DNA from 3 places in the Micromonospora sp. NPDC048040 genome. Region 3 is predicted to be linked to each of the others. Evidence: riboswitches for the same ligand, from Rfam matches in the RefSeq annotation. Region 3 holds a riboswitch; each other region holds the start of a gene.
The links. A riboswitch is a leader RNA that binds a small molecule or an ion and turns the genes downstream of it on or off. The one in region 3 is predicted to bind S-adenosylmethionine.
Positions count from the first base shown of each region.

Region 1: it holds a riboswitch for S-adenosylmethionine, as region 3 does, so the genes downstream of both, thrC (threonine synthase) here and ACZ6O2_RS24385 (ABC transporter substrate-binding protein) in region 3, are expected to answer to the same signal.
Region 2: it holds a riboswitch for S-adenosylmethionine, as region 3 does, so the genes downstream of both, ACZ6O2_RS08480 (aminotransferase class V-fold PLP-dependent enzyme) here and ACZ6O2_RS24385 (ABC transporter substrate-binding protein) in region 3, are expected to answer to the same signal.

Region 1 covers NZ_JBVJGT010000005.1:77,671-84,443, forward strand. The annotation lists gene ACZ6O2_RS08370 (alpha/beta fold hydrolase) at 1-1,296, shown strand, start outside; gene ACZ6O2_RS08375 (ABC transporter permease) at 1,293-2,168, shown strand; gene ACZ6O2_RS08380 (DUF4232 domain-containing protein) at 2,181-2,888, opposite strand; gene ACZ6O2_RS08385 (hypothetical protein) at 3,239-4,162, shown strand; gene ACZ6O2_RS08390 (hypothetical protein) at 4,245-4,976, opposite strand; SAM riboswitch class I at 5,223-5,358, shown strand; gene thrC (threonine synthase) at 5,369-6,655, shown strand; gene ACZ6O2_RS08400 (LysR family transcriptional regulator) at 6,683-6,773, opposite strand, start outside.
Region 2 covers NZ_JBVJGT010000005.1:101,599-108,371, forward strand. The annotation lists gene ACZ6O2_RS08470 (HD domain-containing protein) at 1-520, opposite strand, end outside; gene ACZ6O2_RS08475 (FUSC family protein) at 595-1,851, shown strand; gene ACZ6O2_RS08480 (aminotransferase class V-fold PLP-dependent enzyme) at 1,890-3,188, opposite strand; SAM riboswitch class IV at 3,235-3,356, opposite strand; gene ACZ6O2_RS08485 (PrsW family intramembrane metalloprotease) at 3,420-4,883, shown strand; gene ACZ6O2_RS08490 (hypothetical protein) at 4,950-5,117, opposite strand; gene ACZ6O2_RS08495 (GroES family chaperonin) at 5,220-5,558, opposite strand; gene ACZ6O2_RS08500 (AI-2E family transporter) at 5,712-6,773, shown strand, end outside.
Region 3 covers NZ_JBVJGT010000030.1:65,753-72,525, reverse strand. The annotation lists gene ACZ6O2_RS24395 (proprotein convertase P-domain-containing protein) at 1-1,761, shown strand, start outside; gene ACZ6O2_RS24390 (RraA family protein) at 1,992-2,684, shown strand; SAM riboswitch class IV at 2,883-2,994, shown strand; gene ACZ6O2_RS24385 (ABC transporter substrate-binding protein) at 3,258-4,127, shown strand; gene ACZ6O2_RS24380 (amino acid ABC transporter permease) at 4,169-4,948, shown strand; gene ACZ6O2_RS24375 (amino acid ABC transporter ATP-binding protein) at 4,951-5,688, shown strand; gene ACZ6O2_RS24370 (class I SAM-dependent methyltransferase) at 5,804-6,379, opposite strand.

The sequences.
Region 1 (6,773 bases), on a different contig from region 3:
ACCCTGCCCAACGGCCTGGTCGCCCCGGTCCGGCTCACCGGCCTGCCGCGCGAGATCGAGGCGGCGCAGCCGGTCACCGTCACGCTCCCGGCGATCGTCCGTCGCGTCGAGGCGGGACACCGGCTGCGCGTCGTGGTGGCGACCTCCGACCAGGCGTACGCCACCCCGGTCGAGCCCACCGTCCACACCGTCGCGGCCGGCGGCGCGGTCGCCCTGCCGACCGTCGCCGGCGAGCCGATCCCCACCGCCGCCACGGTGTGGCGGTGGGTGCTGGTCGGGCTGGTCGCCGCGATCGTGGTCGGGCTCGTCGCGGTCGTGACCGTGGCCCGCCGCCGGCACCGCCGCCAGGACAGCTCCGTCCACCCGGCGTACGCGGGCGTCCCGCTCGCCGTGCGGCAGCTCCGCAAGGAGTACGCGGACGGCTTCGTCGCCGTCTCCAACGTGGACTTCGAGGTGCATCCCGGCCAGGTCGTCGGCCTGCTCGGCCCCAACGGCGCCGGCAAGACCACCACGCTGCGGGTGCTGATGGGGCTGACCCAGCCCACGGCCGGCGAGATCTACGTCTTCGGGCACCGGCTGGTGCCCGGCTCGCCGGTGCTGTCCCGGATCGGCGCGCTGGTCGAGGGGCCGGGCTTCCTGCCGCACCTGTCCGGCCTGGAGAACCTGAGGGCGTACTGGCGGGCCACCGGGCGGCCGGCCGAGGACGCGCACTTCGACGAGGCCCTGGAGATCGCCGGCCTGGGCGACTCCGTGCATCGCAGGATCAAGAACTACAGCCACGGCATGAAGCAGCGCCTCGCCATCGCGCAGGCGATGCTGGGCCTGCCCGAACTGCTGGTGCTGGACGAGCCGACCGACGGGCTCGACCCGCCGCAGATCGCGGAGATGCGCCGGGTGTTGCAGCGATACGCCACCGACGGCCGGGCGGTGCTGGTCTCCAGCCACCTGCTGGCCGAGGTGGAGCAGACCTGCACGCACGCGGTGGTGGTGAACAAGGGCCGGATCGTCGCCTCGGGCCCGGTCGAGGAGATCGTCGGCGAGTCGCCGAGCGTGCTCTTCGAGGTGACCGACCCGGCGGCCGCCCGGGCGGTGCTGGACGGCCTGCACGGGGTGCGGGTGCTTCCCGACGGCGAGGGCCAGCTCGTGGTGGACACCAACGGGACCGCCCGCAGCGAGGTGGTCGCCGAGCTGGTCCGGGCCGGCATCGGGGTGGACCGGGTGGTGCCGCGGCGCCGCCTGGAGGACGCGTTCCTCGCCCTGGTCGGTGAGAACTCTCGGGGAAGCGGGGACCGATGATGGCGGGGACGTCACCCACGGTGGGCGCGGCGGCGGGTTACCGGCCGTCGGCCACCCTGCCGTTCGGCGCCGAGTTCCGGCGGCAGGCATCCCGGCGGCGTACGCAGCTCGCGCTCGGGTTCATGGTGCTGCTGCCGCTGATCATCCTGATCGCCTTCCAGTTCGACACGGGCGACGACGACGACAACGGGCGCGGGGAGTTCGGCAGCCTGGTCGAGTTCGCCACCTCGGGCGGGCTGAACTTCACCCTGTTCACCATCTTCGTCTCGGCGTCGTTCCTGCTGGTCGTGGTGGTGGCGCTGTTCTTCGGGGACACGGTGGCCAGCGAGGCGAGCTGGGGCAGCCTGCGCTACCTGCTCGCGGTGCCGGTGCCCCGGGCCCGGCTGCTGACGGTGAAGCTGCTGGTCGCGCTCGTCTACTCGGCGTTGGCGCTGGCGCTGCTCGCCGGCACGGCCCTGCTGATCGGCACGTTGCGCTACGGGTGGGAGCCGCTGCGCAGCACCGTCGCCGCCCAGCTCGAACCGGGGGAAGGGCTGCTGCGGCTGCTGGGCGTGCTCGGCTACCTGGCCGTCGTGCTCCTGGTCGTGGCCGGCCTGGCGTTCCTGCTGTCGGTGGTCACGGACGCCGCGCTCGGCGCGGTCGGCGGCGCGGTGCTGCTGTGGATCCTCTCCAGCATCCTCGACCAGATCACCGCGCTCGGCGCGCTGCGCGCGTTCCTGCCGACCCACTACGCCACCGCCTGGCTGGGGCTGCTGTCGACGCCGGTGCAGACCGACGACGTGGTACGCGGCGCCATCTCGGCGATCAGCTACACGACGCTGTTCTGGGGCCTCGCCTTCTGGCGCTTCACCCGCAAGGACGTCACCAGCTGACGTCCGGGCGGCTCAGAGCAGCGGCGGCACCGGGCTGCTCGACTCCGGGCCGCCCGGGTCCGAGGTGTCCGGCAGCGACCGGGTCGGCGTCGGTGCCGGGTCGGTCGCCTTCTTCCAGGCGCTGACTCCGATCCGGCCCGTGTTGCCGAGATCGATCGGCCCGTCCAGGCCGACGAGCTGCGCGGGCCGGCCGGCGGCGGGTGCGATCTCCAGGCGCTCGCCGTCGGTGGCGACGACGGTCGGGTCGGTGACCAGGTTGCGCCAGAGCACGGCGGCGCCAGCCTGCTCGCCGGGGCGCAGGGTCAGCGGCCGGGGCGGGTCGTCGAAGCCCGACGTGATCTCCTTGGCCCCCTCGACCACCCGGACCGGTATCGGATTGCCGTCGCCGTCGAACAGGCGCAGCACCGGGTAACCGTCGAGCGGGTAGGGCTTCGTGCCGCAGTTGACCAGTCGCAGGCCGAGCGCGCGCAGACCCATCGCTGCGCTGCTGCCCGGCGACGTGATCCGTACGCCGGATGCCGGGCACTCGGTCGCCGTCGGCGCCCCTGTCGGCATGGCCCTTGGCGTCGGCGGCGGCGCCGGATCGACCGACGACGGTTCGGTCGCGGGGGAGCAGGCGCCGAGCAGGGCGAGGCCGACGATCGCGACCCCGACCGTGCGTGCCGGACCGGGAACTCCACCGGGCGAACGCGGTGCGCATCGGCGCGCGGGGACTGCCATCGCCTGATCATCGCACCGGCCGGCCCGCCCGAGCTCGGACACCCGCCCGGCGGAGTCCTGTCGCACTGTAAGGGTGTGGCGCCTGTGAGTGAGAATCGGGTATGGCCACTCCGCCCGCCGTGCCGCAGCCCGAGCCGCCAGCCGAGCCGTCGTCCACGTCCGCGCCCGCACCGCCAGCCGAGCCGTCGCCCGTGTCTCCGCCCGTGTCGCCGGCCGAGCCGTCGTCCACGTCCCCGCCCGCACCGCCACCGGAGCAGTCGGCTGGGCAGTCGTCCAGGCCGGGAGCCTGGGCCGTGCTGGCGGATCAGCGGCTGCCCGGGTTTCGCGGGCTTCCGCCGAAGCAGCGTGCGGTGTACGCGACCGCCGCCGCCGTCATCGTCGTGGTCGGCATGCTGTTCGCCTACCAGGCCAACTTCCTCCTGGACCGGTCGACGGCCACCGAGCGGGCCCGCTCGGACAGGCAGGCGCAGAAGGCGGTGGACCGTGAGCAACCCGCGTTCGTGTCCACCGTCACTCCGCTCGACTACGACCGGGACCTGCCCGAGGCCTTCACCGTGCTGCTCGACCGGTCGCTGACCGAAGGCGAACAGGCCACCCTCACCGCCCTGAACGGCGACGCGTCAGAGGTGTGGGAGTTCATGAAGCCGCTCGGCGGCCGGATGGTCGAGCACGCGTCCTATGTGGCGCCGCTCGAGGACGGCAACGAGAACCGCGGCGTTGCCCAGACGTTCGACCTGAACCTGAACAGCGATCGCGCCGCCGGACTCACGATCAACAACATGACCGCCGTCAAGGACTCGTGCCGCGTACCCACGGCGAAGGCCGTCGTCACCGTTCCCCCGGCGGGTGCGGAGTCCCGGCAGGGCCTGCTGTGGGACCTGACCGGTGGGCCGACGGACAAGCCGCACGGCCCGTACGTCCTGGACGACGGCGAGCCGCAGGAGGGTCAGCTGTACTTCCGCCGCAACGTCGTCGAGCTGGGCAACGGTCAGTCGAACATGGCCTTCCGTATCCAGCCCGAGGTGTCCACCCACACCTGCGAGTGGCACATCGTCGCCTCCTACACCGACACGACCGGTTCCCATGAGCAACGCATCCCGAGCGGCACCGGCACGCTCACCACCGAGGCCATCCCCTCGCAGCCCGTCCAGTACTTCGAGCGCGTCCCGACCTCGGGGTGGGGCTGCCTCGGCGAGGTGAGTCAGCAGGGTTGCCGGGCCACCGGATCCGTACGGCTACCGAGGCCACCGGCCCACCGACCGGTCCCACGCTGAGCCGGATGCTCGTCACGGCCGGAGCCCGCGCCGGCGGATCGGCCGGCTCGGGCTCGGGCTCGGTACGACCACCGGCGGGACGTCAGCGGGAACGGGGCCTGCGCTTGCGGGTGTCGGGGGAGTCCGGCGCGGTGCCGGAGTCGGCGGTGTCCCCGCCGTCGGACGCGTCGGAAACCCGGGCGTCGGTGTGGCTCAGCTCGGCCAGCGTCGTTCCCCTGAGCTGGTAGACGGCGGTACGCCGGATGCTCAGCTCGGCCATCGGGCCGTCCGCGGGCCGGGTCAGGTAGACCACTGTCGCCCTGCCGTCGCGCACGCTGACGCTCTCCACCGGCGTACGGTCGCCGAGGTCGACCTGGGCCTGGTAGTCCGGCTCGCCCTTGACGTTGCGCCAGGCGGCGAGGGTGAAGAAGCGGCCGGTGCCACCGCCGTCGAGCATGACCACGCCGATCGCGTCGCCCGCGCCGTCGCCGTCGAGGTCGCCGATGGCGCACGGCCGCTGCAACTCCACCGTCGTGCCGTCCCGGTCGGACCAGCGGCCGGCGGCGAGGCGGATCGGGGCGGCGTACCCGCGGTAGCGGACCCGGCTGCTGCCGATCCGGGTGTTGCGCAGTTCGGGGCAGGTGAGCTGGTCGCCGGCGTGGCGGGGGGCCGGGGTCGTCCGGGCGGCGTCGACGTCGTCCCGCTTCGCGCCGGTGCCGGCGGGCCGGTCGGCGGACCGGTCCCGCTTCTTCCGGTTGCCCGTGGAGCAGGCGGTGGTCAGCGCCAGCAGGCAGGCCATGGAGAGCGCCACCACCGGGACGAGCTTGCGACGCATTCGCGCGTTCCTTTCCGTCGATGTGCCTGCACCGTAACGGGAGCGCGCCAGGGGCGCGCCGTCGCTTCGTGGGAGCCCGGACGCGTTGCTCCCGCTGCGCGACGGCGGCGAGTTGGCAGGGTGGATCCGTACCGTCGAGGAGCGGCCGCCCCTGCGGCTCGGCGGCGACTGCGGGATCGCTCACATCCTGGGATCTGTCGTCGATCCGGGCGGCGTCGGTGCTTAAACTCGCAGGCACAACTGCATACCTCATCCAGAGGGGCTGAGGGATACGGCCCGACGACGCCCCGGCAACCACCCCGCGCGCTCACCGCAGAGCGACCGGCGGGGCAGGTGCCAATTCCGTCCCCGCCGCAGAGTGCGATGCGGGGAAAGATGAGAGGACTCTCGACATGACGTCGGCGTTCGCCGTCTCCGGCATCGACACCACCGCCAGCCCCGCCCGCGCCCTGGTCTGCCGCGCCTGTTCGGCCCGCTACCCGCTCGCCGCCCAGCACGCCTGCTACGAGTGTTTCGGCCCGCTGGAGGTCGACTACGACGTCGCCGCGCTGGCGGCGGTCACCCGGGAGCAGATCGAGGCCGGCCCGCAGAACATCTGGCGGTACGCCGCGCTGCTGCCCGCCGGCCAGGACCCGGCGACCAGGGTGACCCTCGACCCGGGCTTCACCCCGCTGGTCGCCGCCCCGCACCTCGCGGCCGAGCTGGGCATCACCGCTCCGCTCTGGGTCAAGGACGACAGCGGCAACCCGACCCACTCGTTCAAGGACCGGGTGGTCTCGGTCGCGCTGACCGCCGCCCGGGCGCTCGGCTTCAGCCGCTACGCCTGCGCCTCCACCGGCAACCTGGCCAACTCGGTCGCCGCGCACGCCGCCCGGGCCGGGGCGCCGTCGGTGGTCTTCATCCCCGGCGACCTGGAGCAGGGCAAGGTCGTCACGACCGCCGTCTACGGCGGCGAGCTGGTCGCCGTCGACGGCTCGTACGACGACGTGAACCGGCTCTGCGGCGAGCTGGTGGAGACGGACGAGTTCGAGGACACCGCGTTCGTCAACGTCAACGTCCGCCCCTACTACGCGGAGGGGTCGAAGACGCTCGGCTACGAGGTGGCCGAGCAGCTCGGCTGGCGGATCCCGGCCCAGGTGGTCATCCCGATGGCCTCCGGGGAGCTGCTCACCAAGATCGACAAGGCGTTCGCCGAGCTGGTCGAGATCGGGCTGGTCGAGGCGCCGGCCGGCGGCTGGAAGGTCTTCGGCGCCCAGTCGGCCGGCTGCAACCCGATCGCCGCCGCCCTGCACGCCGACACCGACACGATCACCCCGGTCAAGCCGACGGGCATCGCCAAGTCGCTGAACATCGGCGACCCGGCCGCCGGCCTCTACGCGTTGGAGGCGGTGCGCCGCACCGGGGGCTGGATGGAGTACGTCGACGACGACGAGATCCGCGCCGGCATCCGGCTGCTGGCCCGCACCACCGGCGTGTTCGCCGAGACCGCCGGCGGGGTGACGGTGGCGGTGCTGCGCAAGCTGGTCGAGTCCGGCCGGCTCGACCCGACCGCGGAGACCGTCGTCTTCAACACCGGTGAGGGGCTCAAGACCCTCGACGCGATCGCCGCCCAGGCCGGCCCCACCCACCGGATCAGGCCCTCGCTGCGCGCCGCCCGCGACGCCGGCCTCCTCGGCTGAGCTCCGAGGCCGGTGACCGCTCGCGGCTCAGCCGCCGGCCCGGCCCGCCCCGGCGCCGGTCGCGCGCCTCGCCTCGACGTCGGCCACCCGGTCCGGTCTGCCACCGGCCGGCGTGGAT
Region 2 (6,773 bases), on a different contig from region 3:
GGGCGCGGCCGGCCGCGAAGGCCGGGTCGGGCACGTGCGCGTACTCCCGGCGGATCGCGGCGGCGTAGTGGTCGTACGCCTCGGGCGGCGCGGCCAGGACGGCGAGGTCGGCGTCGCAGAGCAGCGCGCCGTCGGCGTCGCCCGGGTCGACGGCGTGCCCGGCGGTGAGCAGGACCAGCCGGCGGACCTCGGCCACGGCGTCGGCCGGCAGCCCCGACCGGGTGAGCAGGGCGTCGGCGAGCGCCGCGCTGTCCCGCTCGTTGGCGTCGCCCTCGGCGCGCGGGTCGTAGACCGCGTCGTGGCACCAGGCCGCGAGGCGCACCAGGTCCGGCCGCACGGCGGACGACGCGTGCGCGTCGACCACGTCGAGGACGACGGTCAGATGGGCGACCGTGTGGTGGTGCCGGTGCGGTTCCCGCCAGCGCCCCAGCAGCTCCGCCCCGGCGCGGTCCCGCTGCGCCGGGTCGGTCGCCCCGGCGCCCCGGGCCGCCGCCCGCCACCGGTCGAGAAGGTCGGCCATGTGGCCGAGTCTGCCGCACCGCCGCCGACCCGGAGGATTCACCCGCCCCGGTACGGGTAGTCCCCGCCATGGCCGTGGCCCGGGACCGTCGACTCTCGCTGGTGCGGCGCGCCATCCGCCGCGACGGCGGAACGGACATCGACGCGGCCCGCATCGCCGACGCGATGGAGAAGCTGCGGCACCACGGCAGGGCGACCCTGCACGACCGGCTGCACCGGGTGCGGATGGCGTGGGGCCTGGCCGTGCAGGCCGGCCTCGCCGCCGGCCTGTCCTGGTGGGCGGCGCACAATCTGCTGGGCAACCCGGAGCCGGTGTTCGCGCCGATCTCCGCGGTCGGCACCCTCGCCGCCTCGGTCGGGCAGCGGCTCCGCCGCACGGTGGAGCTGATCGTAGGGGTGGCGATCGGGGTCGCCGTGGGCGACTTCCTCATCTACCTGGTCGGCACCGGGGCGTGGCAGCTCGGCCTCGTGGTGACCGGGTCGATCGTGCTGACCATCTTCGCCGGCGCCAGCGTGTCCATCGTCATCCAGGCGGCGGCCACGGCCGTGCTGATCGTCACGCTGAGCCCGAAGACCGCGAACCTGGAGATCCCCCGGTTCGTCGACGCGTTCGTCGGCGGCGGGATCGCGTTGCTGGTCACCTCGGTCCTGCTGCCGCTCAATCCGCTCCGGGTGATCAACCGGGCCGCCCGGCCGGCGCTCGACCTGCTCGCCGCCCAGCTCGACGGCACCGCCGACGCCCTCCGCCAACGGGACCGGGACAAGGCCCAACAAGCCCTGGACCGGCTGCGCAACAACCAGGAGGAACTGTCCACCTTCACCGAGGCGATCGAGGGGGCGAAGGAGACCGCCGTCCTCTCGCCGGCCCGGTGGCACCGGCGGGACGAACTCACCCACTACGCCGAGGCCGCCGACCCGATCGACCGGGCGATGCGCAACGCCGGCACGCTGATCCGGCGCGCGGTCACCCTGATCGAGGACGAGGAGCCCGTGCCGGAGCCGATGCCGGATGCGGCGGCCCACCTCGCCGAGTCGGTACGCCTGCTCAAGCACGAGTTCGCCGTCGGCGAGGAACCGGAGAAGGCACGGGAGCGGGCGCTGCGCGCGGTCAGCGAGGCCGGCCGGGCGTACGCCGCCGGGGTGGGCTTCTCCGGCAGCGTGGTGATCGCGCAGGTGCGCACCACGGCCAGCGACCTGCTGGTGGCCTCCGGAATCAGCCAGGAGGAGGCGAACCGCCTGGTCCGGGAGTCCTTCGGCGACCAGGAGACCCCGAGCGGCCAGGCCGAGCCGGCCGCCGCCCCGAAGCCGCCCACCGCCCCGCCGGTCGGCTGACCCGCCGGCCCGCGGGTCAGCCGTGCGGCGGCGGTCGTTCAGGCCGCCGCGGCGAGGGCGGCGAGCAGCCGGTCCACGTGTTCCGCCGTGCTGCCCAGGCCGACGCTCGCGCGCAGGGCGGTCGGCGGCAGGTCCCGCCGGCCGCTGCGCGCCGCCGCCTCGGCGAGCAGTCGCCGGGCCAGCGGGTGGGCGCAGAAGAGGCCGTCGCGCACCCCGATGTCGTGGTTGCCGGCCAGGTCCGCCGCCACGTCCGCCGAGTCCCGGCCGGCCACCACGAACGACACGATGCCCACCCGCGGTGCGTCCGGCCCGAAGGTGCGCAGCTCCACCACGTGCGGCAGGGCCGCCAGGCCGCGGCGCAGCCGGGCCAGCAGGGCCTGCTCGGCGTCGTGCAGCGCCGCCCGGTCGGCCCCGGCCAGGGCGTCGCAGACCGCCGCGAGGGCGACCGCGCCGAGCAGATTCGGCGTGCCCGCCTCGTGCCGGGCCGGTCCGGTCGCCCACCGTACGTCGTGGGTGGCCGCGCCGACGTGGCCGGTGGCGCCCCCGCCGGCCAGGTACGGCGGCGCGGCGTCCAGCCAGTCCGCCCGCCCGACGAGCACCCCCGCGCCGAACGGCGCGTACAGCTTGTGGCCGGAGACCGCGAGGTAGTCGACGTCGAGGGCGGCGACGTCCACCGGCGCGTGCGGCGCGAGCTGCGCGGCGTCCACGGCGATCCGGGCTCCGTGTCGCCGGGCCACCCGGGCCAGCTCCGCCACCGGCCAGCGCTCGCCGGTCACGTTGCTCGCCCCGGTCACCGCGACGAGCACGGGCAGGCGGTGGTCGGCGCCGGGGCCGCCCCCCGCGCCCGGCCGACGCAGCTCGGCGAGGGCGGCGTCCAGCGCCCGGACCGCCTCGGCCGGCTCCCGCGGCACCGGCAGCCGGACCGATCCGCGCGGCCAGGGCAGCAGGTTCGCGTGGTGCTCCCCGCCGAAGGTCACCACCGTGGTGCCGGCGGGCAGCACCCGGGCCAGCAGGTTCAGCGCGTCCGTGGTGTTGCGGGTGAAGAGCACGTGGTCGTCGGCGCGGGCGCCGAAGAAGTCGCCGACGGTCTGCCGGGCGCGCTCGTAGGCGAGGGTGCAGCGCCGTGACAGCGCCCCCGCGCCGCGGTGCACGCTGGCGTACCAGGGGAGCAGTTCGGCCACCGCGTCGGCGGCGGCCCGCGCGCACGGCGCGGTGGCCGCGTAGTCCAGGTTGACCTGGCCCGGCACGCCGAGCACGTCGAGCGGCCCGGCGGCCGCGGGCGGCGGCGCGGTCCGCGTCGGGTGCGGCGCGGGCGGGGGTACGAGGGTGACGGTCATCGGCCGACCTCCGGGTCCGGGGACCCCGGGTGGGCACACCGGGCGGGGTCCGCGCTTGCCCGGCACGCGGATCGGGCCGGGCCCGGTCATCACCCGGGGCACCCCACCGCGAACCTCGACGAGGGTTGCCGGCCAGCAAGCCGGGGCTTGACGCTGGCGCTCGTGACCTGCCGGCAGCATAGCGCGCGGATGCGCCCGGTCCAGCCGGCCGGGGGTGACTACGCTGACCGCATGGCCGACACCCCGCCCGGCGCACCCCTGCCGCCGTCGCCGACCGTGCCCGCCGTCCCGCCGTCGGGCGCGGCCGCTCCCCGGATGCCGCTGCGCCGGCTGGGCTGGCGGCGGGCCCTGGTGCTGGCCGGGGTCGTCCTGCTGATCGCCGCCTGCGCGGTGTTCATGGTCTTCACGCTCGGCGAGAGCCTCGGCGTGCAGGCGCTGCTGATCGGCCTGGTCGCGGCGATCCTTCCGGTCCCGGTGCTGGTGGGCTGTTTCCTCTGGCTCGACCGGTACGAACCGGAACCGCTGAAATACCTGATCTTCTGCTTCGCCTGGGGCGCGTTCGTCTCGACGGCCGCCTCGCTGACCGTCAACGAGTTCTCGTCCGGGCTGTTCGACGACTGGGGGCTGCCGACCGCGCTGACGGCGGTGCTGGTCGCGCCGTTCATCGAGGAGCTCACCAAGGCGCTCGGGCCGATCCTGCTGCTGATCTTCCGCCGACGGGAGATCTCCGGGATCACCGACGCCCTGGTCTACTGCGGGCTCTCCGCGATCGGGTTCGCCATGGTGGAGAACATCCTCTACCTGGGCGGCTACGGCTACGCCACCGGCGTCGAGCGGTACGGCCCGGCGACCGGCACGCAGCAGGTCATCGCGATCTTCATCGTCCGGATCCTGCTCTTCGGCTTCGCCCACCCGCTGTTCACCTCGATGACCGGGGTGGGGCTGGGCATCGCCGCCCGCACCGCCGACCGGCGCGTCCGGGTGCTCGCCCCGATCGCCGGCCTGCTGCTGGCGATGATGCTGCACGGCCTGTGGAACCTGCTGCCCACGCTCACCCAGGCCACCGGTGAGGCGCTGATCATGCTGTACGGCTTCATCGGCGTGATGGTGCCGATCTTTTTCGGCATGGTCGGGCTGGCCCTGTGGCTGCGGGCCTGGGAGGGGCGGCTCACCGAGCGCACCCTGCCGGACTACGTCCGGGCCGGCTGGCTGACCCCGCCGGAGGTGGCGGCGCTGAGCAGCCTGGGGCGACGCCACGCGGCCCGGGTGTGGGCCAAGCGGGTGGCCGGGGACGCCGGCGTGCGGGCCATGCGCGGCTACCAGTTCGCGGCGACCCGGCTGGCGCTGCTGCGCGACGGCGCGCTGCGCGGCCTGGACCGCAGGCCGGCGGACCGGGAACGGACGGCGCGGGAGGAACGGGAGCTGCTGGAGGCGATCGCCGCGTACCGGTCGTTCTTCGTGGGGAGGGATCCGCAGGCGCCGGCCGGGATCTGGGACGGGCACCGCTACCACCTGCGGTTCCCGGACGGCTCGCAGCGGACGGTCGAGGCGCCGGACGAGCCGGTGGTGCCGATCCCGGTGGTGCTCGCCCCGCCGCCCCCGGCCTTCCCCGCCGGCTACGGGGCCCCCGGCTACGGCCCGCCCGGCTGGCCCGGCGCGCGACCCGCGGGTCCCTGGCCGCCCGGCCACCACTGACCCGGTCCCCGGCCGGCGGTCACCGCTGGGGCGGCGCCCCGGGTCGCTTCCTGGTGGTCCGGGTCGTCAGGTCATCAGGCTGGTGAGGAAGTCGCCGAGGCCCTGCGCCATCGCCATCAGCCCCGCCCCGATCGCCTTGAACATCTCGGCCGCGCCCTCGGGCCGGAACGCCATGAAGTAGATCAGGAACGCGACGCTTCCCCAGAGCAGCAGCTTCTTCACGAATACCGGCATCGTCCCTCCCCAGGGCCGGTGGTGCGGCTGGCTTCCCGGCCGGGAGCGCCGCAAACGACACCGGCGCCCGCAGCCGCGCGCGGCGGGGCGGGCGGGGAGGGCTCAGAGGTAGAGGCCGGTGGAGTTGTCCTCCACGCGCTCGGCGGCCACGGCGTGCACGTCGCGTTCGCGCAGCAGCACGTACCCGCGGCCGTGCAGCTCGACCTCCGAGCGGTCGTCCGGGTCGAACAGGACCCGGTCGCCCGAGACGATGGCGCGGACGTTCGGCCCCACCCCGACAGCGGTGGCCCAGGCGAGCCGCTTGCCCACGGCGGCGGTCGCCGGGATCACGATGCCGGCGGTGGAGCGGCGCTCACCCTCGCTCCCCTCCATCCGCACCAGCACGCGGTCGTGCAGCAGGCGGATCGGCAGGCCGGAGTCGAGATTCTTGTCGGCGGTCACGCCGGAAACGCTACCGTGTCCCGGTCGGGCGGCCGTGAGCGGTTACGCGCCGGGGGCGGGGGGCACTGGGTGGCGGAACTGCCCTACGGTGGCGTGGTCGGACGTATCCTGTCCGCCCATCGGGCGGGCACGGCCAGGTTCTGAAGCCAGGAGGTGCGCTTGAGCCGCTTCGAGCGGGTACGCGGACGGCTCCGTCGCGCGTACGAGTCGGGCCGGGAATCGGTGCGCCCCCGTCGTACGGACCCGGTCGACGCTTCCGAGCCGGCCGGGGTGGCCTCGCCGGCGTCCCCCGGGCCGGCGGCGCCGCCGTCGGCGGCCGTGGTCGGGGCGGATGCGCCGGCGGCGGTGCACACCTCCACGTCCAGCCGGGACGACGCCGACGTGCCGCACGGGCTGCGGATCGCCGCCGCCTGGTCCTGGCGGCTGATCGTGATCGGCGGCGTCGCCTGGGCGCTGATGAAGATCGTCGGCACCGTCAAGATCGTGGTCATCCCGCTGGCGGTCGCGCTGCTGCTCTCGGCGTTGCTCGCGCCGGCCGTCGGCTGGCTGCTGCGGGCCCGTTTCCCCCGCTCGCTGGCGACGGCGGTGGTGCTGGTCGGCGGCCTCGCCGCGGTGATCGGCACGCTGACCCTGGTGGTGAACGAGTTCATCCAGGGCGTGCCGGAGCTGAGCAAGAAGTCGTCGGAGGGCGTCCGGCAGATCCAGGACTGGCTCAAGACGGGCCCGCTGCACCTCTCCGACGGCCAGCTCGACCGCTACATCGAAGAGGGCCAGAAGTGGGTCAACGACAACACCGAGAAGCTCACGAGCGGTGCCCTCTCCACGGCCGCGACACTGGCCGAGGTGCTGACCGGCACGCTGCTGGTGCTCTTCGCCACCTTCTTCTTCCTGCGTGACGGCAACAAGATCTGGCGCTTCCTGGTCCGGCTGCTGCCGGTGGCCGCCCGCTGGAAGGTCGACGACGCCGGCCGGGCCTCCTGGTCGACCCTGGTCGCCTACGTACGCGCGACCGTGCTGGTCGCCTTCATCGACGCGGTCGGCATCGGCATCTTCCTGGTCGTCTTCGACATCCCGTTCGCCTTCCCGCTCGCCGCGCTGGTCTTCCTCGGGGCGTTCATCCCGATCGTCGGGGCGACCCTGTCGGGCGTCGTCGCGGTCCTGGTCGCGCTGGTCGACAGCGGCCTGGTGACCGCGTTGATCATCCTCGGTGTGGTG
Region 3 (6,773 bases):
CGGGCGTACATCATCGACACCGGCATCCGGTTCTCGCACAGCGACTTCGGTGGCCGCGCGGTCACCGGTTTCGACTCGGTCGACGGCGGCTCGGCCGACGACTGCAACGGCCACGGCACCCACGTCGCGGGCACCGTGGGCGGCACCGCGTACGGCATGGCCAAGAACGCCACCCTGGTCGGCGTCCGGGTCCTCGACTGCGGGGGCAGTGGCACGTACGCCGGGGTGATCGCCGGCATCGACTGGGTCACCGGCGACCACGACCCCGGCGAGCTGGCGGTGGCCAACATGAGCCTCGGCGGCGGGAAGGACCAGGCCGTCAACGACGCGGTGACCGCCTCCATCGCCGACGGCGTCAGCTACGCCATCGCGGCCGGCAACGACTACTCCGCCGACGCCTGCGGTGTCTCGCCGGCCAGCACCCCCAACGCGATCACCGTGGGGGCGACGACCAGCACCGACGCCCGGGCCGACTACTCCAACATCGGCACCTGCCTGGACATCTTCGCCCCGGGCTCGTCGATCACCTCGGCGTGGCACACCGGCGACAGCGCCACCAACACCATCAGCGGCACGTCGATGGCCACCCCGCACGTGGCCGGTGCGGCCGCGTTGGTCCTCGCCGCCAACCCGTCGTACACCCCGCAGCAGGTCCGCGACAAGCTCGTCAACGACGCGACCAACGGCAAGGTCACCAACCCGGGCACCGGCTCACCGAACAAGCTGCTCTACATCGGCAACATCAGCACGCCGACGCAGGACTTCGCCATGTCGGTGTCGCCGACCTCCGGAACGGTCAACCCGGGCAGCTCGGTCACCGCGACCGTCGGCACCACCACCACGGTCGGCGGCGCGCAGAACGTGACGTTCTCCGCCAACGGCCTGCCCGCCGGGGCCACGGCGAGCTTCAGCCCGTCGTCGGTCACCTCCGGCAACTCCGCCACGATGACCATCTCCACCACCGGCACCACCGCGCCGGGCACCTACCCGGTCACCGTCACCGGCACCGGCACGGTCACCACCCAGACCGCGTCGTACACGTTGACGGTCAACGGGCCGCCCGGCTGCTCGCAGACCAACGGCACCGACGTCAGCATCGGCGACAACACCACGGTGGAAAGCTCGATCACCATCAGCGGCTGCTCCGGCAACGCCTCCGCCACCAGCACCGTCGCCGTGAACATCGTCCACACCTACATCGGTGACCTCGTCGTCAGCCTCATCGCCCCCGACGGCACCGCCTACACCCTGCACAACCGCACCGGCAGCTCGACCGACAACATCAACCAGACCTACCCCGTCAACCTCTCCAGCGAGGCCGCCAACGGCACCTGGAAGCTGCGGGTGCAGGACGCCGCCTCCGGCGACACCGGCTACCTCAACACCTGGACGCTCAACCTGGTCGGCGGGACGCCCCCGGGCTGCACCGGCACGAACGGCACCGATGTCAACATCGGCGACAACACCACGGTGGAAAGCTCGATCACCATCAGCGGCTGCTCCGGCAACGCCTCCGCCACCAGCACCGTCGCCGTGAACATCGTCCACACCTACATCGGTGACCTCGTCGTCAGCCTCATCGCCCCCGACGGCACCGCCTACACCCTGCACAACCGCACCGGCGGCTCGACCGACAACATCAACCAGACCTACACCGTCAACCTCTCCTCCGAGGCCCGTAACGGCACCTGGAAGCTGCGGGTGCGGGACGCCGCCTCCGGCGACACCGGCTACCTCAACACCTGGACGCTGACGCTCTAGCGGCAACGGCGCCACCAGCGCACCCCCACACCGGGGCCCCGGCTGAACTCCAGCCGGGGCCCCGACATCCGTTGCCGACCCGCGCACGGCATGGACTTCACCGGCGCCAGGCGCTCGCCCTTTCGGCCGTCGTCGGCCTGGGCCAGCGGGTCCGGATTGGACCTGGCCGCCGCGCGGGCCGGCTCTCCTACGATGACCGTCCACGCCTCGGACACCGCCGGGAGGACCCCATGCCGGAGCGTTTCGCCGACCTCTCCACGCCGCTGATCGCCGACGCCTGCGTACGGCTGGGCGTGCCACCGCGCGCGGCGCCGGCCGGGATCCGGGCGGTCGTCCCCGGCCACCGCCTCGCCGGGCGGGTGCTGCCGGTGCGCCACCACGGCAGCGTCGACGTGTTCCTGGAGGCGTACGCGGGCGCGGCCCCGGGGGACGTGTTGGTGATCGACAACGGCGGCCGGTCGGACGAGGCGTGCGTCGGCGACCTGGCGGTGCTGGAGGGGGCCGCGGCCGGCGTCGCCGGAGTCGTGGTGTGGGGCCTGCACCGGGACACGCCCGAGCTGGTGGAGATCGGCCTGCCCGTGTTCAGCTATGGCAGCCTGCCGCTGGGCCCGGACCGCCTCGACGAGCGGGAGCCGGAGACGCTCGCCAGCGCCCGGATCGGGCCGCACCTGGTGAGCGCCGACGACCTCGTCATCGCCGACGACGACGGCGTGCTCTTCGTCACCGCCGCGAACGCCGCGGAGGTGTTGGCGGCGGCGCAGCGGATCCGGGACGTCGAGCGGGTCCAGGCGCGGCGGATCCGCGCCGGCGAGACGCTGCGCGAGCAGACCGGGTTCGCCGACTACCTCGCCTGCCGCGCCACCGACCCCGGCTACACCTTCCGGCAGCACCTGCGGCGCGTGGGCGGCGCGATCGAGGAGTGACCGCCCGGAACCGGGCCCGCAGGTTCGGCCCGGGTTGGGCGCGGGTTCGCCACCGGGCTCGGCGTCGGGGGCGGCCTCGGTTCGCCCCCGGGTCGCCGCCTGGGTCGGCACCGTCTCCGCTCGCGCCGGGCGGCGCCACGTGAGGGTGGTCATAGCGGCTGGACGCGCCACCACCGGGAGCTGCTAGCCTCGTCGGCAGGTCATGAGCGCCAGCGTCAAGCCCCGGCTCGCTGGCCGGCAACCCTCGTCCGCGCAGGGGTGCCCCGGGTGAAGACCAGGCACCGGAGCAGCTTCGGTGCAAGCGTGGCCTGGTTCCCAGGTCAGCAACGACCGAGGAGAGCCATGTCCTTCCGCATCTGCGTACCGACGGTCCCCGCCGCGGCCCCGCCGCCGTTGACCCGGCGCCGCCACGTCGACATGATGCGGGTCTGCAGCGCCTCGTGTCGCCCCGGCGACCCGCGCTAGCCACGCACCAGACCCCCTTCCCAGGACCACCCCAGCGGTACGCCCACCGGGCGCACCGCCGGCGACGCACGCCCGTGCCCGCCGCCGGAGACCCTTTCGGAGACACCTGTGCGATTCCTTCCCGCCCTCACCCGCGCCGCCGCCCTCGGCGTCGCCGCCGTCCTCGCCGCCACCGCCCTGACCGCCTGCGGCGACGACGCGTCCGAGGCGACCGACAACCCGTACAACCTGCTCCAGCCGGGGGTGCTGCGCACCGGCACGCTCACCGACGCCCCGCCGAACGTCTACCTCAAGGACGGCAAGTTCACCGGCTTCGACAACGACCTGCTCACCGCGGTCGCCGCGAAGGTCGGCCTGAAGGTCGAGTTCGTCGGGACGGACTTCTCCGCGCTGCTCTCGCAGGTCAACAACCGCAAGTTCGACGTCGGCAGCTCCTCGATCACCATCACCGAGGCCCGCAAGAAGACCGTCGACTTCGGCAACGGCTACGATTTCGGCTACTTCGGGCTCGACGTGCCGGCCAATTCGTCGATCACCGGTTTCGACCAGCTCGCCGGCAAGCGGGTCGTGGTCGTGCAGGGCACCGTCCAGGACGACTACGCCACCGGCGAGGGCCTCGACCCGGTCCGGGTGCCCGACTACAACGGCGCGATCAACCAGCTCAAGGCCGGCACCGCCGACGCCTGGATCGCCCCGGCCGAGATCGGCGACAAGTCGGCCGCCGACAGCAACGGCAAGATCAAGGTGGCGGGGAAGCTGCTCAGCCCGGCCCCGACGGCGTACGCGTTCGCCAAGGGCAACGACAAGCTGCGCGAGGCGCTGAACAAGGGCCTCGACGAGGTGATCGCCGACGGCACGTGGAGCCGCCTGCAGGCCCAGTACTACCCGGGCCGCCCGATCCCCGCCGACTTCAAGCCGGGCAGCGGCACGGTCGCGGTGCCGTCCGCGCCGGCGGCGTCGGCTTCGGCCGCTTCCTGACACGTACGGACGACGAGCGAGCGGGACGGTAGGAGAACACGATGGATCCGTTGAGCACCCTGTGGGAGACCTTCTTCGACTGGGACTCCATGCGCGAGGCGCTGCCCGAGATGCTGACGGTCGGGCTGCCCAACACGCTGATCCTCGCGATCTCCGCCGCCCTGCTCGGCTCGGTGCTGGGTATGGGGCTGGCCGTCGCCGGCATCTCGCGTACCCGCTGGTTGCGCTGGCCGGCGCGGGTCTACACCGACGTGTTCCGCGGCCTGCCGGCCGCGGCGACCATCCTGCTCATCGGCGTCGGTCTGGCGCCGCTGGGCATGGAGGTGTGGGGCCCCAACCCGTATCCCCTGGGCATCCTGGCGCTGTCACTGATCGCGGCGGCCTACATCGGCGAGATCTTCCGCTCCGGCATCCAGTCGGTGGAGGCCGCCCAGCTCGAGGGGGCCCGGGCGCTGGGCCTGTCCTGGGGCGAGGCGATGCGCCTGGTGATCGTGCCGCAGGGCATCCGCCGGGTGCTGCCGGCCTGGGTGAACCAGCTGATCGCGCTGATCAAGGACTCCAGCCTGGTCTACTTCCTCGGCCTGCTGGCCAGCCAGCGGGAGCTGTTCCGGATCGGGCAGGACTACGCGGCGAACACCGGCAACCAGTCGGCGCTGCTGCTGGCCGGCCTGTTCTACCTGGCGCTGACCGTGCCGCTGACCCACGTCGTGAACTGGATCGACCGGCGGCTGCGGCACGGCCGGCAGGCCGCCGCGCCCGCCGACGCCGACGACGACCTCGACCTGGCGCTGCCGGGCGCGGCGGGAGGAAACCAGCGATGAGCATCGACACGACGACCTCGGTGAGCCTGAGCGTCCGCGACGTGCACCTGGCCTTCGGGTCGCACCGGGTGCTGCGCGGCGTGGACCTGGACGTCGCGCGGGGCGCGACGGCCTGCGTGATCGGCCCGTCCGGCTCGGGCAAGTCCACGCTTCTGCGCGCCATCAACCGGCTCATCGAGCCCGACCGGGGCGACGTGCTGCTCGACGGGCGCAGCGTGCTGGGCGACGACCCGGATGCCCTGCGGCAGCGGGTCGGCATGGTCTTCCAGCAGTTCAACCTCTTCCCGCACATGAGCGTGCTGCGCAACATCACCCTCGCGCTGCGCCGGATCAGGAAGCTTGGTGAGGACGAGGCGGTGGCGGTCGCCCGCGACCACCTGGAGCTGGTGGGGCTCGCGGCCAAGGCCGACGCCCGGCCGGCGCACCTGTCGGGCGGGCAGCAGCAGCGGGTCGCGATCGCCCGCGCGCTGGCGTTGCGGCCGCAGGTGATGCTCTTCGACGAGGCGACCTCGGCTCTGGACCCGGAGCTGGTCAAGGGGGTGCTGGGGCTGATGGCCGAGCTGTCCGCCGGCGGCATGACGATGGTGGTGGTCACCCACGAGATGGGCTTCGCCCGCGAGGTCGCCGACACCGTCGCGTTCATGGATCGCGGCGTGGTGCTGGAGGCCGGCGAGCCGGCCGCGATCTTCGAGGGGGCGGAGCACCCCCGGCTGCGCCGCTTCCTCTCCCAGGTGCTCTGACCCCGCAACAGCCGCCCGGGGCACAGCTGTTTCAACCTGACTGGTGCGGCTCTTCGACGAGTGGAACGACAAGGTCGCGGAGGCGGGGAGGCTGTAGTTGGGAGGGGCCCGGCTCTCAAGCGGGCGTGCCGAACTGCAGCCAGACGCGGACCCGCTCGGTGACCTGGTCGCGCCCTCCGAGGGCGTCGCGGACCTCGGCGGCGAACGCGGACCGGCCCTGTGTAGAGGGCAGCCGGTCGGCCGACAAGGCGGAGTGCCCGAGCAGCCGCTCCAGACATTCGCGCAGTGCCCCAGACCATTCGGCGTCCTGCAACCACAGCGGCGCGCCATTGGTGACCACGGCTACGCCGCCGCCGGCACGCAGCAGCGGCCGGGCGGCCCTGAACAGCGTGTCGCGGTCCATGAGATGGATAGCGACAGCGACGGTCAGCGCGCCGATCGTCCGTTCGCCGAGTAGCCGGCCCAGCGCGGGCAGGTCACTGTCAGCACCGAGCAGCCACGTGGCGTTGGCTCGTGCAACGTTGAGAGCGGCCTGGCGCGCCAAGGTCAGCATGTCCGGCTCCGGGTCCACGCCGATGACGGCCCCCACCCGGGCGGCGAGCGGGAGGCTCAACTGACCGGTGCCGCAGCCGAGGTCGACCACCGTGTCTGCGGCGCCGAGGCCGAACGCCCCGACGAGGGCGTCGAGCACCTCGGCGGGTAACCGCGCCGGTGCCTCGCGTAGTACGTCGCTACCTCACCGCTAAAGCCCGTTCCCACTCCGACAGCCTGCCCACAGCAGATGGCGGAAAGCGAGCTCAGGGCATGGACCACGTCACCTACCAGAAGCTTCGCCCATCTTCGACGATCAAGCACGCCACCGATCGAGCGGTTGTCCTTCCCGCCCGCTCAGGTTGACAACAGCTCCGTGCCACATCGGACGCTGGTCCACGCCGCCGACGGGCCCGTACCGGTCTCCGTTCCCGGTGACGCCACGTGGCAGTCCCCCGCTCCCGGCGGTCCGAGCAGCCGGCTCGTCCACCGGCCGGACCTCCGCTGCCGGAAACCCGACGACCCACGGCCACCTGCGCGTCGCTGCCCGTGAT